DNA from 2 places in the Bordetella pertussis 18323 genome. Region 1 is predicted to be linked to the other one. Evidence: predicted binding sites of a transcription regulator. Region 1 holds the regulator's gene; the other holds the start of a gene.
The links. The regulator HrcA, encoded in region 1, represses chaperone genes, less so after heat shock. The targets are predictions, from matches to a motif close to TTAGCACTCNNNNNNNNNGAGTGCTAA.
Positions count from the first base shown of each region.

Region 2: rpoH (RNA polymerase sigma factor RpoH) is a predicted target of HrcA. The motif match lies at 3,984-4,010, and genes of this name have one in related genera.

Region 1 is NC_018518.1:1,659,928-1,667,288, forward strand. It holds gene recN (DNA repair protein RecN) at 1-961, opposite strand, end outside; gene BN118_RS07855 (NAD kinase) at 977-1,876, opposite strand; gene hrcA (heat-inducible transcriptional repressor HrcA) at 1,991-2,995, shown strand; gene hemH (ferrochelatase) at 3,053-4,141, shown strand; gene BN118_RS07870 (hypothetical protein) at 4,223-4,465, shown strand; gene grpE (nucleotide exchange factor GrpE) at 4,607-5,161, shown strand; gene BN118_RS07880 (thioredoxin family protein) at 5,169-5,549, shown strand; gene dnaK (molecular chaperone DnaK) at 5,640-7,361, shown strand, end outside.
Region 2 is NC_018518.1:3,836,648-3,844,008, forward strand. It holds gene BN118_RS18215 (cation:proton antiporter) at 1-1,667, opposite strand, end outside; gene BN118_RS18220 (phosphodiesterase) at 1,845-2,657, shown strand; gene rpoH (RNA polymerase sigma factor RpoH) at 3,051-3,974, opposite strand; gene BN118_RS18230 (hypothetical protein) at 4,082-4,720, opposite strand; gene fghA (S-formylglutathione hydrolase) at 4,831-5,679, opposite strand; gene BN118_RS18240 (S-(hydroxymethyl)glutathione dehydrogenase/class III alcohol dehydrogenase) at 5,681-6,787, opposite strand; gene BN118_RS18245 (hypothetical protein) at 6,971-7,361, shown strand, end outside.

The DNA.
Region 1 (7,361 bases):
CGGGCAGGTCGTGCGGTTCGCACTTGAACTTGCGGGCGGTCTCGAACACGGCGCTCAGCCGGGCTTCGACATCGGCCAGGCGCTGCGGGTCCAGTTCGACCCGGCTGACGTAGTTGTTCAGGTCGGAGACGGCTTCGGTGATCGCGATGCGGGCCGATTCGAGTTCGTCGCCGATGCCTTGCAGGGCGGGGTCGTGGCGCAGCATCTGCTGCAATTGGTGGGCGGCGCCATTGAGGCGGTGCTGGGCCGAGTCGTGCTCGCCGTCCAGCGCCTCGAGGATGCGCGAGGCCCCGTCCAGCAGCGACTGGGCGTGCGACAGCCGGGTGTGCTCGGTTTGCAGCGCATCCCATTCGTCCGGACCCAGCCCCAGGCGGTCCAGTTCGTCCGACTGCCATTGCAGGCGGTCGCGTTCGGCGGCCAGCGCCTCGGCGTCCTGCTCGGCGGTATCGAGCTGGCGGGCCAGCGCGCGCCATTGCTTCCAGGCCTGCGCCACCGTCTGGCGCAGTTCGGCGTGCCCGCCGTGGGCGTCGAGCAGGTCGCGCTGGGCCTCGGGGCGCATCAGGCTTTGGTGGGCGTGCTGGCCGTGGATGTCGACCAGTCCGTCGCCGAGCTCGCGCAATTGGGCGATCGTGGCCGGCATGCCGTTGATGTAGGCGCGGCTGCGGCCCTGGCTGTCGATGACGCGGCGCAGCGCCAGTTCGTCGCCGCTGTCGAGTTCGCGTTCGGCCAGCCAGTCGCGCAGGGCGGGCGGGGCGTCGAAGACGGCGGTGATATCGGCGCGCGCCGCGCCTTCGCGCAGCATCGAGGCGTCGCCGCGCTCGCCCAGCGTCAGGGCCAGCGCATCGATCAGGATCGACTTGCCGGCGCCGGTTTCGCCGGAAAAGACGGTAAAGCCGTCGCCGAAGTGGAGCTCGGTCTGTTCGACGATGACGAAATCGCGGATATGGAGGGTTCGCAACATGGCGGACGCGACGGGCTACTCAAGGTTGTCGGTGGCCTGCGGCATCAGGTTCCAGTGCAACTTGCGGCGCAGGGTGGAGAAGAAGCTGTAGCCTTCGGGGTGCACGAAGCGGATGATATGCGGGGCGCGCTGCACCGTGATGCGGTCGCCCGGCTGCAGGTCGGACCAGGTCTGCATGTCGAAATGCACGCTGGCGCCGATTTCCACCCGCCCCATGGCCGTCAGCGTCATGTTGAGCACGCCGCTGTCGGGAATGACGATCGGGCGGTTGGAGAGGGTCTGGGGCGCGACCGGCACCAGCACCATGGCATTCATGCCGGGATGCAGGATGGGGCCGTTGGCCGACAGCGAGTAGGCGGTGGAGCCGGTGGGCGTGGCGATGATCAGGCCGTCGGCGCGCTGCGTGTACATGAAGGCGCCGTCGAGTTCGACCCGCACTTCGATCATGCCGCCGCGGCCGGCGCGGTTGAGCACCACGTCGTTGACGGCCGAGGCCGAGTACATCTGCTGCTCGCCGCGCCAGACGCCGCCTTGCAGCAGCATGCGGTCCTCGGCCTGGTAGTTGCCTTCCAGCACGCGGCCCAGCGCGTCGTGGGCATCCTGCAGCGGAATGTCGGTGATGAAGCCCAGCCGCCCGTGGTTGATGCCGATCAGCGGCACGCCGTACGGCGCGAGGTGGCGCGCCGCGCCCAGCACGGTGCCGTCGCCGCCCATCACGACCGCCAGCGTGGCGGTGCGGCCGATTTCATCCCAGTCGGCCACGGGATAGCCGCTGACGCCGGCGTTGCGCGCCGTCTCGGCCTCGACCAGCACGCGGCGGCCGGCCTGCGTCAGCATTTGCGCCAGCGCGGTCAGCGGTGCGTCCAGGCCGGTGTCCTGGTATCTGCCGATCAGGGCGACAATGGGAAAGTACATGGCGAGCCGCGTAAAGTGTGTTTTGAGATGCCGATTTTGCGATTATATGGGGCCGCATATTGCCGTGCTGGACAAAAAACGCCCCTTTGTTGAAAGTTTCCCTAAAATACGCTCATGGATGACCGCGCACGCGCATTGCTCAAGGCGTTGATCGAACGCTACATCGCCGACGGGCAACCGGTCGGCTCACGCACGCTTTCCAAAGTGTTCGATCTGTCGCCGGCCACGATACGCAATGTCATGGCCGACCTGGAAGAGCTGGGGCTGATCCACAGCCCCCACACCTCGGCTGGAAGGGTGCCCACGCCGCGCGGGTATCGCATGTTCGTCGATTCGCTGCTGGCGGTGCGCGCCTACCAGTTCGAGCCCGCCCATATCGGCGAGCTGCTGCCCGTGTCCGAGCCCAGCCGGGCGGTCAACGCGGCGGCGGCGCTGCTGTCCAACCTCACCCAGTTCGCCGGCGTGGTGCTCACGCCCAAGCGGACCCAGATTTTCCGCCAGATCGAGTTCATCCGCCTGTCCGACAAGCGGGTGCTGCTGATCATCGTGACCCCCGAGGGCGATGTGCAGAACCGCATCCTGTCGGCGCAGCGCGACTACACCGAAGCCGAGCTGCTGGAGGCGGGCAATTTCTTCAACGTGCACTTCTCCGGCAAGTCGTTCGATGCCGTGCGCCGCACGCTGTCGACCGAACTGGCGCAACTGCGCGACGATATCTCGCGCCTGATGCAGGCGGCGGTCGAGGCCGGCGCCGAGGCGGCCGACGACGGCGAGGCGGTGGTGATCTCCGGCGAGCGCAAGCTGCTGGACGTGACCGACATCGCTTCCGACATGGACCGGCTGCGCAAGATGTTCTCGTTGTTCGAAAAGAAAACCGATCTGCTGCAGTTGCTGGACGTCTCCAGCCGCGCGCAAGGGGTGCAGATCTACATCGGCGGCGATTCGCAGCTGGTGCCGATGGAAGAAGTGTCGGTCATCACGGCGCCGTATGGCGTGGATGGCAAGGTCATCGGCACGCTGGGGGTCATCGGCCCTACCCGGATGGCGTACGAGCGGGTCATCCCCATTGTCGACATCACTGCGCGCTTGCTGTCCAACGCCTTGAGCCACAACCAATAATCCCATTTCGGGCCGGATACCGCCTGCGCGCGGGGCGGCGCCTTGAGAGGTGTCTTCGTGTTTCTTCGCCTGTTCAAGTACCTTTGGCCCGAACGCTATCTGCCCGAAACCCCCGCGCAGGACCCTTTCGACGAAAACCCGCCGCCATGCGGACCGGGGCGCGTCGGCGTGCTGCTGGTCAACCTGGGCACCCCCGATGAGCCCACGCGCGGCGCGATACGGCGGTACCTGGGCGAATTCCTGTCCGACCCGCGCGTGATCGAGATTCCGCGCTATCTGTGGATGCCCATCCTGCACGGGCTGGTATTGACCATGCGGCCCAAGAAGCTGGCGCCGCGCTATGCCGGCATCTGGATGGAGGAGGGCTCGCCCCTGCTGGTCTACAGCCAGAGGCAGGCCGCAGGGGTGCGCCAGGGCCTGGCCGCGCGCGGAGTGCATGCCGAGGTGGAGCTGGCCATGCGCTATGGCAAGCCGTCGATCCCGGCGGCGATCACGGCCTTGCGCGAGCGCGGCTGCGATCACATCCTGGCCGTGCCGCTGTACCCGCAATACGCGGCCAGCACCACGGCCACGGTGGTCGATGCCGTGACGCGCCACGCGGGGCGCCTGCGCGACCAGCCGGCGCTGCGCTTCGTCAAGCGCTTCCACAACGACCCGGCCTACGTCGAGGCGCAGGCCGGACGCATCGCCGAATTCTGGCAGGCCCACGGCCGGCCCCAGAAGCTGGTCATGAGCTTTCATGGGCTGCCGCGCTATTCGATCGAACTGGGCGACCCCTACTACCGCGATTGCCTCGATACCGCGCGCCTGCTGCGCGAGCGCCTGGGCCTGCGCGAGGACGAGGTCGAGGTGACATTCCAGAGCCGGTTCGGCTCGGCGCGCTGGCTCGAACCCTATACCGAGCCCACCCTGGCGGAACTGGCCCGGCAGGGCGTGACCGAGGTCGACGTGGTGTGTCCGGGGTTCGTGGCCGACTGCCTGGAAACGCTCGAGGAAATCAGCCAGGAATGCCGCGACGCCTTCGTGGCGGCCGGCGGCAGGCAGTTCCGCTACATCCCGGCGCTGAATGACTGCCCGCCCTGGATCGAAGGCCTGACCGACCTGGTCGAACGCCAGTTGCGGGGCTGGCCGACCGGCAATCCCTGAACGCGTACACTGTGGTTGAAGCGGCGGGCGCGAGCGCGCCGGTCCATTCCGCGAATGTGCAGCATTTTCAGGGAGACGGCCATGAATCCTCCTCGCAAGCCCACCATCGGCACCTCGGGTCCGCCCGGGCATGCCAACCTGGAAGAAGACCAGCTCGAGCGCGAACTCGACGAGGCGCTGCTGGAGACCTTCCCCGCCAGCGACCCGATCGCCATCACGTCCGAGGACGAGCGGGACGAGCCCGACGACAAGGTCGACGAGGCGCTGGAGGACACCTTCCCCGCCAGCGACCCGCCCGCGCCGGCCCAGCCCGGGAAAAAATAGGGCCGCAACATCCGGGCGGCGACGCGCCGTCCGGCGGCGTCATGGGAGCCGGGCTTTTTTTCCTGGAAAACCGGACTTGAAATGGGGGCATTCGCCCCCATCGTTGGCGCTTGAAGCCAATTTATATTCTGGAGGACTCCCATGACGGCACCCCAAGAGCCGGTCGATTCGACCCCTGAAAGCGGCGAAAACGCCGCGACGCCCGGTCTCGAGGACGATTTGTCGGCCGAGCTGGCGGCCCTGCGCGCCGAGCTCGAGGCAGCCCAGGCCACCGTCAAGGCTCAGCAGGAGCAGGTGCTGCGCGCCGCGGCCGAAGCCGAGAATGTGCGCCGCCGCGCCCAGGAAGACGTCGCCAAGGCCCGCAAGTTCGGCATCGAATCGTTCGCCGAGAGCCTGGTTCCGGTCAAGGACAGCCTCGAGGCCGCCCTGGCCCAGCCCGACCAGGCGGCGCAGGCCTGGCGCGAAGGCGTGGAAGTCACGCTCAAGCAGCTGACCGCCGCCTTCGAGCGCAATCTGCTCAAGGAAATCGCGCCGGCCCAGGGCGACAAGTTCGACCCGCACCTGCACCAGGCGATTTCCTCGGTGCCGGCCGACCAGCCCGCCAATACCGTGCTGCAACTGCTGCAGAAGGGCTACGTCATCGCCGACCGCACGCTGCGTCCGGCGCTGGTCGTGGTGTCCGCCGGCCAGGGCTGAAGCAGGCATGGCCGCCGCCCCATTCGATCCCGCCGAGGTCTTCCAGGTCTTCGGCATGCGCCGCGTCGACAGCGCCAGCTTCGACGAGCAAGTGGTGCGCGCGCCGGGCGACGACCTGCGCTGCGTGTTCCTGTGGGGCCAGGATTGTTACAACTGTGGCATTTTCAAGCAGACCGCCTTGCTCCAGCGGCAGGCGCTCCTGGCGCTGGAGCTGAGCTGGTTCGAGGCCGACGTCTACGCCGACGAGGCGCTGGGGCGGCGGTTCTCGCTGCATGGCGTGCCGACTTTCGTGCTGTACCGCAGTGGCAAGCGGCTGGGCCGGGTGACCGGCTGGCCCGGATTGCCCCAGTTCAGCGCCGCGATGCAGCGGTTGCGGGACGGGACTTGAAAAACCCTGTGGCCAACTCCAGTTACTGGGGGACTGAGTTTCAAACCCTGATTCCTACCGTATTCAATTCATAGCAAGGTATTTCCCACCATGAGCAAAATCATTGGCATCGACCTGGGTACGACCAACAGCTGCGTGGCTGTCCTGGACGGCGGTCAGGTCAAGATCATCGAGAACGCCGAAGGCGCCCGTACCACCCCCTCCATCGTCGCCTACATGGACGATGGCGAGACGCTGGTCGGCGCGCCGGCCAAGCGCCAGGCGGTCACCAACCCCAAGAACACCCTGTACGCGGTCAAGCGCCTGATCGGCCGCAAGTTCGACGAGAAGGCGGTCCAGAAGGACATCGACCTGATGCCGTACTCGATCGTCAAGGCCGACAACGGCGACGCGTGGGTCGAAGTGCGCGGCAAGAAGCTGGCGCCGCCCCAGGTGTCGGCCGAAGTGCTGCGCAAGATGAAGAAGACCGCCGAGGACTACCTGGGCGAGGAAGTCACCGAGGCCGTGATCACGGTGCCGGCGTACTTCAACGACAGCCAGCGCCAGGCCACCAAGGACGCCGGCCGCATCGCCGGCCTGGAAGTCAAGCGCATCATCAACGAGCCGACCGCGGCCGCGCTGGCCTTCGGCCTGGACAAGACCGAGAAGGGCGATCGCAAGATCGTCGTCTATGACCTGGGCGGCGGTACGTTCGACGTCTCGATCATCGAGATCGCCGACGTGGACGGCGAAATGCAGTTCGAGGTGCTGTCGACCAACGGCGATACCTTCCTGGGCGGCGAGGATTTCGACCAGCGCATCATCGACTACATCATCTCCGAGTTCAAGAAGGAACAGGGCGTCGACCTGTCCAAGGACGTGCTGGCCCTGCAGCGCCTGAAAGAGGCCGCCGAAAAGGCCAAGATCGAGCTGTCGTCGAGCCAGCAGACCGAGATCAACCTGCCGTACATCACGGCCGATGCCTCCGGTCCCAAGCACCTGAACCTCAAGATCACGCGCGCCAAGCTGGAAGCGCTGGTCGAGGAGCTGATCGAGCGCACCATCGAGCCGTGCCGCGTGGCCATCAAGGATGCCGGCGTCAAGGTTTCCGACATCGACGACGTGATCCTGGTCGGCGGCATGACCCGCATGCCCAAGGTGCAGGACAAGGTCAAGGAATTCTTCGGCCGCGAGCCGCGCAAGGACGTCAACCCCGATGAGGCGGTTGCCGCCGGCGCCGCGATCCAGGGTTCCGTGCTGTCGGGCGAGCGCAAGGACGTGCTGCTGCTGGACGTGACCCCGCTGTCGCTGGGCATCGAGACCCTGGGCGGCGTGATGACCAAGATGATCCAGAAGAACACCACGATCCCGACGCGCTACTCGCAGACGTTCTCGACCGCCGACGACAACCAGCCGGCGGTGACGATCAAGGTGTTCCAGGGCGAGCGCGAAATCGCGGCCGGCAACAAGGGCCTGGGCGAGTTCAACCTGGAAGGCATCCCGCCGGCGCCGCGCGGCCTGCCGCAGATCGAGGTCACGTTCGACATCGACGCCAACGGCATTCTGCACGTCTCGGCCAAGGACAAGGGCACCGGCAAGGAAAACAAGATCACCATCAAGGCCAACTCGGGTCTGTCGGAAGACGAGATCCAGCGCATGGTCAAGGATGCCGAGGCCAACGCCGAGGAAGATCACCGGCTGGCCGAGCTGGCGCAGGCCCGCAACCAGGCCGACGCGCTGGTGCATGCCACCCGCAAGTCGCTCACGGAGTACGGCGAGAAGCTGGAAGCCGCCGAGAAGGAGTCGATCGAGGCTGCCATCAAGGACCTCGAG
Region 2 (7,361 bases), 1.9 Mb from region 1:
CGCAAGGCCATGCGGAACAGCCGCGAATAGCGCACGTCGGCAACGATGCCCGCCTCGAAGCCGGCCAGCCCGCCGGCGCGCACCGCGTCTTCCAGGCGCTCGGCGCGCGCCAGCAGGCCTTCGGCCAGGCGCCAGTCGACGATCTGCGCCTTCAGGATATCGAAGAACATTTCCTCTTCGCGCCGGGCCACGATGGACAGGCCGACCGCCACCCGCTGGTCCAGCGTCATCTGGCCGACCTGCCCGTCGTGCACGCTGGTCAGGCTGGCATCGAACACCGCCCGGATGCGGTCGCGCGCCTCGGGATTGACATGGTCGACCTTGGCGATCTCCTCGGTGCGGCCCTGCAGGTCCTCCAGCGCGGCCGCCAATACCTGGTTGCGGATGGTGCGCTCCACCGGGGACAACTGGTTCAGGCCCAGCATGCGGATCAGCGGACGCAGGCTCACGCCGTTGATCATCAGGGTCATCAGCACGAAACCGGTGGTCGCCACGGCCACGAACTGGCGCGCCTGCTCGGGCACCGAACTCTGCTCGGTCACCGCCAGGGCCAGCGCCAGCGACACGGCGCCGCGCAGGCCGCCCCACCACATGACGCTCTTGTACGGGTTGCTGACCTCGGCGCCGATGCGCGCCACCCGCAGCAGCGGCAGCAGGCCGAACACCACGATGGCGCGCGCGGCCAGGGTGGCGGCGAACACCACCAGCACCAGCAGCAGCTCCTGCCAGTCCGCCTCGGCCATCAGCTTGGGAATCAGCATGGCCGCGAACAGGAAGATCAGAGAATTGGCCCAGAAGCCGAACTGCCCCCAGGCGCTGGACAGGAACTCGAACGTGGTGGGCGACATGCGCGTGCGCCCGGTCGAATCCACCACCAGTCCCGCGATCACGGTGGCCACCACCCCGGACACGCCCAGGTAATGCTCGGAAATGAAGAACGACAGATAAGCCAGCGTCAGCGTCAGGGTGATTTCGGCGGTCGGAAAGCCGCGCAGCCAGGCAAACAGCGCGCATGCCAGGCGCCCCATCAGGAAACCGGCCAACCCGCCGCCCACGAAATGGAAAATGAAATCGTTGAAGACCGCGCCCACCGACAGCTCGCCGCTGCCGCCCAGCGCCGCCAGCAGCACTGAATACAAGGCGATCGAGGCCGCGTCGTTGAACAGGCTCTCGCCCTCGACCAGCGTGGTCAGCCGCTTGGGCGCGCCCACTTCGCGGAAGATGCCCACCACCGCGGCCGGGTCGGTCGTGGCCACGATGGCGCCCAGCAGAAGGCAGACGATCAGGCCATACGACGAAACGGCGTCGACCGCGAAACCCACCACCAGGGTGCACACCACGACCGCCACGATGGCCATCATCAGGATTGGACCGATATCGTCGATCAGCCGGCGCACGTTCATCGACAACGCGGTCTCGAACAGCAGCACCGGCAGGAACACCATCAGGAAGGTTTCGGATGAAATCTCGAAATGCTCGATGGTGTCGAGCAGGTCGCCCAGCACGGGCGGGGCCCAGCCGTGCAAATGCACGCCGATGCCCAGCAGGCAGCCGACCAGCGCCAGCAGCACCGAATAGGGCAGCTTGAGGCGGCCGGCAAGCGGCGGCATGAAACAGACCAGCGTCAGCAGCCCAGCCAGTCCAAACACGAGAAAACCGATATCCATGGGCGTGACTTCTTGTCCTGGCTGCCTTATAAAGAGCAACAAGAATAGCGTTTTTTTCCGGAAAACCGACGCTGGCCGGCGGCCGGGCGCACACTTGGTTACGCGGCCGGCATGGCGCGCCCGGCCTGTGCCGGGAAATTTCGGTATGGTGAAAACCCCGTTTGCCCTGGAGCCATCTTGTCCGATTCCGCCGCCCCCGTTCGCGCCGACGCGCCCGCCGTGCTGGTGCAATTGACCGACATGCACCTGTTCGACGAACCGCATACGGCGATGCTGGGCGTGGATACCGAAGCCAGCCTGCAGGCCGTGCTGCGGCAAGTCGGCGAGGATGGCTTGAACCCCGACGCGCTGCTGCTCACCGGCGACCTGTCGCAGGACGGTTCGCCGGCCTCGTACCAGCGCCTGCACGCCCTGCTGGCGCAGACCGGCTTGCCGGTGCGCTGCCTGCCCGGCAACCATGACGCGCCTGCCACGCTGCGGGCGGAACTGGGCGCGTGGAGCGACCCGGTGCTCGACCTGGGCGCCTGGCGCATCGTGCTGCTGGATTCGACGGTGCCCGGCTCCAACGGCGGGCATCTCGCAGACGATCAGCTCGACTTGCTCAGCCGCGCCGCCCGCCTCGCCGGCGACCGCCCGCTGCTGGTGGCCGTGCACCACAACCCGGTGCAAGGCGACCCCGACTGGCACGACACCATGATGCTGGACAACGCGCAACTGCTCTTCCAGCGCCTGCAGCGCCTGCCGCAGGCGCGCGTGCTGCTGTGGGGGCACGTGCACCAGGAATTCGACTGCCGCCGCCACAACCTGCGCATGCTGGCCACGCCGTCGACCTGTTTCCAGTTCGTCGTGCGCGACGGCAAGCATTGCGTGGACGACGCCGCGCCGGGCTATCGCTGGCTGAAGTTGTATGCGGATGGATCGCTGGCGACCGGCGTGCGGCGCCTGGACGGCGACCGGTGGCGCGCCTTGCTGCGCCAGAACGCCGGTTGAACCGGGCCGCCGCGGGCGGCTTGCGCAACGAGCAGGCAAAAAAATGGGGCACCGATATGCTAGGTGCCCCGCAAGCATCCGTCTCATAGGGGAGGGGAAAGAGGAGAAGCCGAGACGGATGACAAGACTGCAACCGTTGGCATGGCCAAGTTCGCGGTCTACGTATGTTTAGGCGCACGAGCCGCGATTTAGTTTCCAGCGTGCCAGGGTGGCGGACAAGTATTTTGTATCTGAACGTATCAAAAATGCGGGGTTCCCCGTCGAGGCCCGCATGTCATGGCGTAGGAGGGTGTGCCTGTCCCAGCGGGGACAGGCACACCCTGCCGCAAAGGCCCCCAAAAAAACAGACCGCCGTAGCGGTCTGTCTTGCATGCGCGGGCGCCGCGTACGGCGTCAGGCGGGGGTCAGCGCACCGCGCATTTTCTTCAGCGCCGCTGCTTCGATCTGGCGCACCCGTTCGGCCGATACGCCGAACTCCTGGGCCAGTTCGTGCAGGGTCAGGCCGCCGTCGTCCTGCAGCCAGCGGGCCTCGATGATGCGGCGCGAACGCGCGTCCAGCGCTTCGAGCGCCCGGCCCAGGCCGGCGCCCTGCAGGTCGTCGTGCGCCATGCGGTCCAGCACGCGGCTCGGCTCTTGCCGGCCCTCATCGGACAGATAGGCGATCGGCGCGAAACTGTCGTCATCGTCGTCCTGGCTTTCCAGCGACAGGTCGCGCCCGGACAGGCGCACTTCCATCTCGCTGACGTCCTCGCGGCGCACATTGAGCTCGCGCGCGATGTGGTCGACCTGCTCGGGATCCAGCGTCTGGCCGTCGGGGCGCATGCTGCGCAGGTTGAAGAACAGCTTGCGCTGCGCCTTGGTGGTGGCCACCTTGACCAGCCGCCAGTTGCGGATGATGAATTCGTGGATTTCGGCCTTGATCCAGTGCACGGCGAACGACACCAGCCGCACCCCGCGCTCGGGGTCGAAGCGCTTGACGGCCTTCATCAGGCCGACATTGCCTTCCTGGATCAGGTCGGCGTGCGGCAGGCCGTAACCCAGGTACTGGCGCGCCACCGACACCACCAGACGCAGGTGCGACACGACCAGTTCGCGCGCGGCCTCGAGGTCGCCTTCGTCGCGCAGGCGGCGCGCGAGCTGGCCTTCCTGTTCGGCGGTCAGGATGGGCAGGCGGTTGACGGCGGAAATGTAGGCATCGATGGTGCCAAGCGCACCCGGGTTGGCCACCGCCAACGCCAGGGCGTTGCCGGAAAGGGCCAACGAACTACTGGGTTGAGTCATGTTTGCGGCCTCCAGGGGAAGGTTGTCTACAGGCATGGAACGATGTTAGCACTCCACGCAATCGAGTGCTAATACGACTGCTGCGCCGCGCCAAAGTTCCGGAATTTCCCAGTACGCAGGATATTTTTCTATGCGTCCCTTATTTACCAGCCCAATTGCTTCAGGCGCTCGGCCGTGGCCGCGTCCGCCGGCCGGATGAACAGCGCGCCGCGCGGGTCCAGGTACACCTGGTAGCGCGCGCCGTCGAACATGGGCATATATGCTGCGCTGCCAAACTGGACATCCACGAACGGCAGCCAGTTGGGCACCAGCCGCTTGACCTGGGCCAGGTCCGGCGCCGGCCAGTCGTCCAGGGCATGCACCGAGCGGGGCGCCGAGCGTTCGCGCGCCGTGTCCTGGTAGCGCCCCGACAGGCGCTCCAGCCGGTACAGCGGCGGGACGCCCGCCAGCAGCGCCGGCAGCCGCCAGCGCACCACCTTGGCATCGATCTGCCATTGGTCGCCGTACAGGGTGTAGTCGCGCATCCGCTGGTCGGGGGTGCGCGTGGCCAGCTGGAACTGGCCATCGCCCTGCTGGCGCACCATGACCTTGGCCACCGGCTTGTCGTCGGTCAGGCGGACAAACTGCACCAGCGACAGGGCCAGCAGGCCCGAAACGCCGGCCAGGGCCAGCAGCAGCAGGCCGAACAGCCGGCGCACCGGCCGCAGCCGGAACACGCGGCGGCCGGCCTCGTCGCGCGGGCCGCCGCGTCCGAACAACATGGCCAGGCCCGGCAGCAGCACGATCAGCGCCGCCAGGCCGATCCAGGCAAAGGAGCAAGAGCGTCGATCACTGGGGTCCTTGCGCGGGCATCCGGGCCGCCCAGTATATAAAGCGGCCCGGGCCCGGCCTGTTACCCCAGCCGCTCGACGTGAAACCGGATGTGATCCTCGATGAAGGTCGAAATGAAGTAATAGCCGTGGTCGTAGCCCTCGTGCCGGCGCAGCGTCAGCGGCTGGCCGGCGTGGCGGCACGCCGCTTCGAACAGCTCGGGACGCAGCTGCTCGACCAGGAAACCATCGGCCAGGCCCTGGTCGACCAGGATGCCTTCCGGATAGGGCTGGCGCAGCGTGCGCATCAATGCGCTGGCGTCATAGGCCTCCCAGGCCTGGCGGTCGGGGCCCAGGTAGCGTTCGAAGGCCTTGTGGCCCCACGGCACCTGGGCAGGCGCGACGACCGGCGCGAAGGCCGAGACCGAGCGGAACTTGTCCGGATTGCGCAGGGCCAGCACCAGGGCGCCATGGCCGCCCATGGAGTGGCCGAAGATGCCCACCCGTCCCGCGTCGCCCGGCAGCTCGCCGGTGACGATGCCATGCAGCTCGTCGACCACGTAGCTGTACATCCGGTAGTGGCTGCGCCACGGCTCGGCGGTGGCATCGAGGTAGAACCCCGCGCCGACGCCGAAGTCCCAGTGCTCGTCCTCGCCGGGGAGGCCGGCGCCGCGCGGGCTGGTGTCCGGCGCCACCAGCATCACGCCGTGCTGGGCGGCCAGGCGCTGCGCGCCGGCCTTGATCATGAAGGTTTCCTCGGTGCAGGTCAGCCCGGCCAGGTAGAACAGCACCGGCACCGGGCCGTGCGCGGCCTGGGGCGGCACGAAGACCGAAAAGCGCATGGGCAGGCCGATCTCCTTCGAGGCATGGCGATAGTAGCGTTGCCAGCCATCGAAGCAGCGATGCTGCGATACGAGTTCCAGGACCGCCATGTCAGTACACCACGACGGAGCGGATGGACTCGCCGCGCTTCATCAGGTCGAAGCCTTCGTTGATGCGGTCCAGGGGCAGGGTGTGCGTGATCAGGTCATCGATGTTGATCTTGCCTTCCATGTACCAGTCGACGATCTTGGGCACGTCGGTGCGGCCGCGCGCGCCGCCGAACGCCGAGCCTTTCCACTCGCGGCCGGTCACCAGCTGGAACGGACGGGTGCTGATTTCCGCCCCGGCCTCGGCCACGCCGATGATGACGGACTGGCCCCAGCCCTTGTGGCAGCACTCCAGCGCCTGGCGCATGACCTTGGTGTTGCCGATGCACTCGAACGAATAGTCCGCGCCGCCGTCGGTCATCTGGATGATGTGGTCGACCACGTTCTCGACTTCGCTCGGGTTGACGAAATGGGTCATGCCGAACTTGCGCGCCATGGCTTCGCGCGCCGGATTGAGGTCCACGCCGATGATCTTGTCGGCGCCCACCATCTTCGCGCCCTGGATGACGTTCAGGCCGATGCCGCCCAGCCCGAACACCACCACATTGGCGCCGGCCTCCACCTTTGCGGTGAACACCACGGCGCCGATACCGGTGGTGACGCCGCAGCCGATATAGCAGATCTTGTCGAACGGAGCGTCGGGGCGCACCTTGGCCAGCGCGATCTCGGGCACCACGATGTGGTTGGCGAAGGTGGACGTGCCCATGTAATGGAACAGGGGCTTGCCGTCGATCGAGAAGCGCGAGGTGCCGTCCGGCATCAGGCCCTTGCCCTGGGTGGTGCGGATGGCCTGGCACAGGTTGGTCTTGCGCGACAGGCAGAATTTGCACTGGCGGCACTCGGGCGTGTAGAGCGGAATGACATGGTCGCCTTTTTTCAGCGTGGTCACGCCCGGCCCCACGTCCATGACCACGCCCGCGCCCTCGTGGCCCAGGATCGCCGGGAAAATTCCCTCCGGATCAGCACCTGACAAAGTGTAATAATCGGTGTGACAGATGCCGGTGGCCTTTATCTCCACCAGGACCTCTCCGGCCTTGGGGCCCTCGAGGTCGACGTCTTCGACCGTCAACGGGGCACCAGCTTTCCAGGCGATAGCGGCTTTCGTCTTCATATATTGCTCCTGATGTCCTAGGGAAACCTGCGGGTATTGATCCTTGACTTCGGATGTTAACCTGCGTGAATCTAGCCTGATCTGTCCACTGGCTTCCCATACAGGCTTGACCGAAGGCAATAGCGGCACTATTTATATAACCGTGGCACTCCATCCAACCCGTTAGCGCGAAGCCCCCAGCTTATGGCCCGTCTGCCCCGCTTGTACGCCCCCGGGCTGCCCCAATTGGTGCAGGCCAATTTCGTCCAGCCGCTGGTGCCGCCCTCGCAGCCGGCGCCGCAAGACATCCTCAACCAGCTGGGAAGCTGGCTGGGCGAGTCGGCCCAGCGCCATCGGGTCGGCGTGCACGCATGGGTGCTGGCCAATGACCGGATCCTGCTGCTGGCCACGCCGGCCGACGAGGAAGGCCTGCCGCGCCTGATGCAGACGCTGGGCCGCAATCTGGCCGCGCGCCTGCGCGGCGGCCGGGTGTTTGCCGGCCGCTACCGCTCCGCGCTGCTCGAGCCGGGCGCCTGGGTGCTGCCATCGCAAGTCTGGCTGGAAACCTACCCGGTGCGCAGCGGCGCCGCCACGG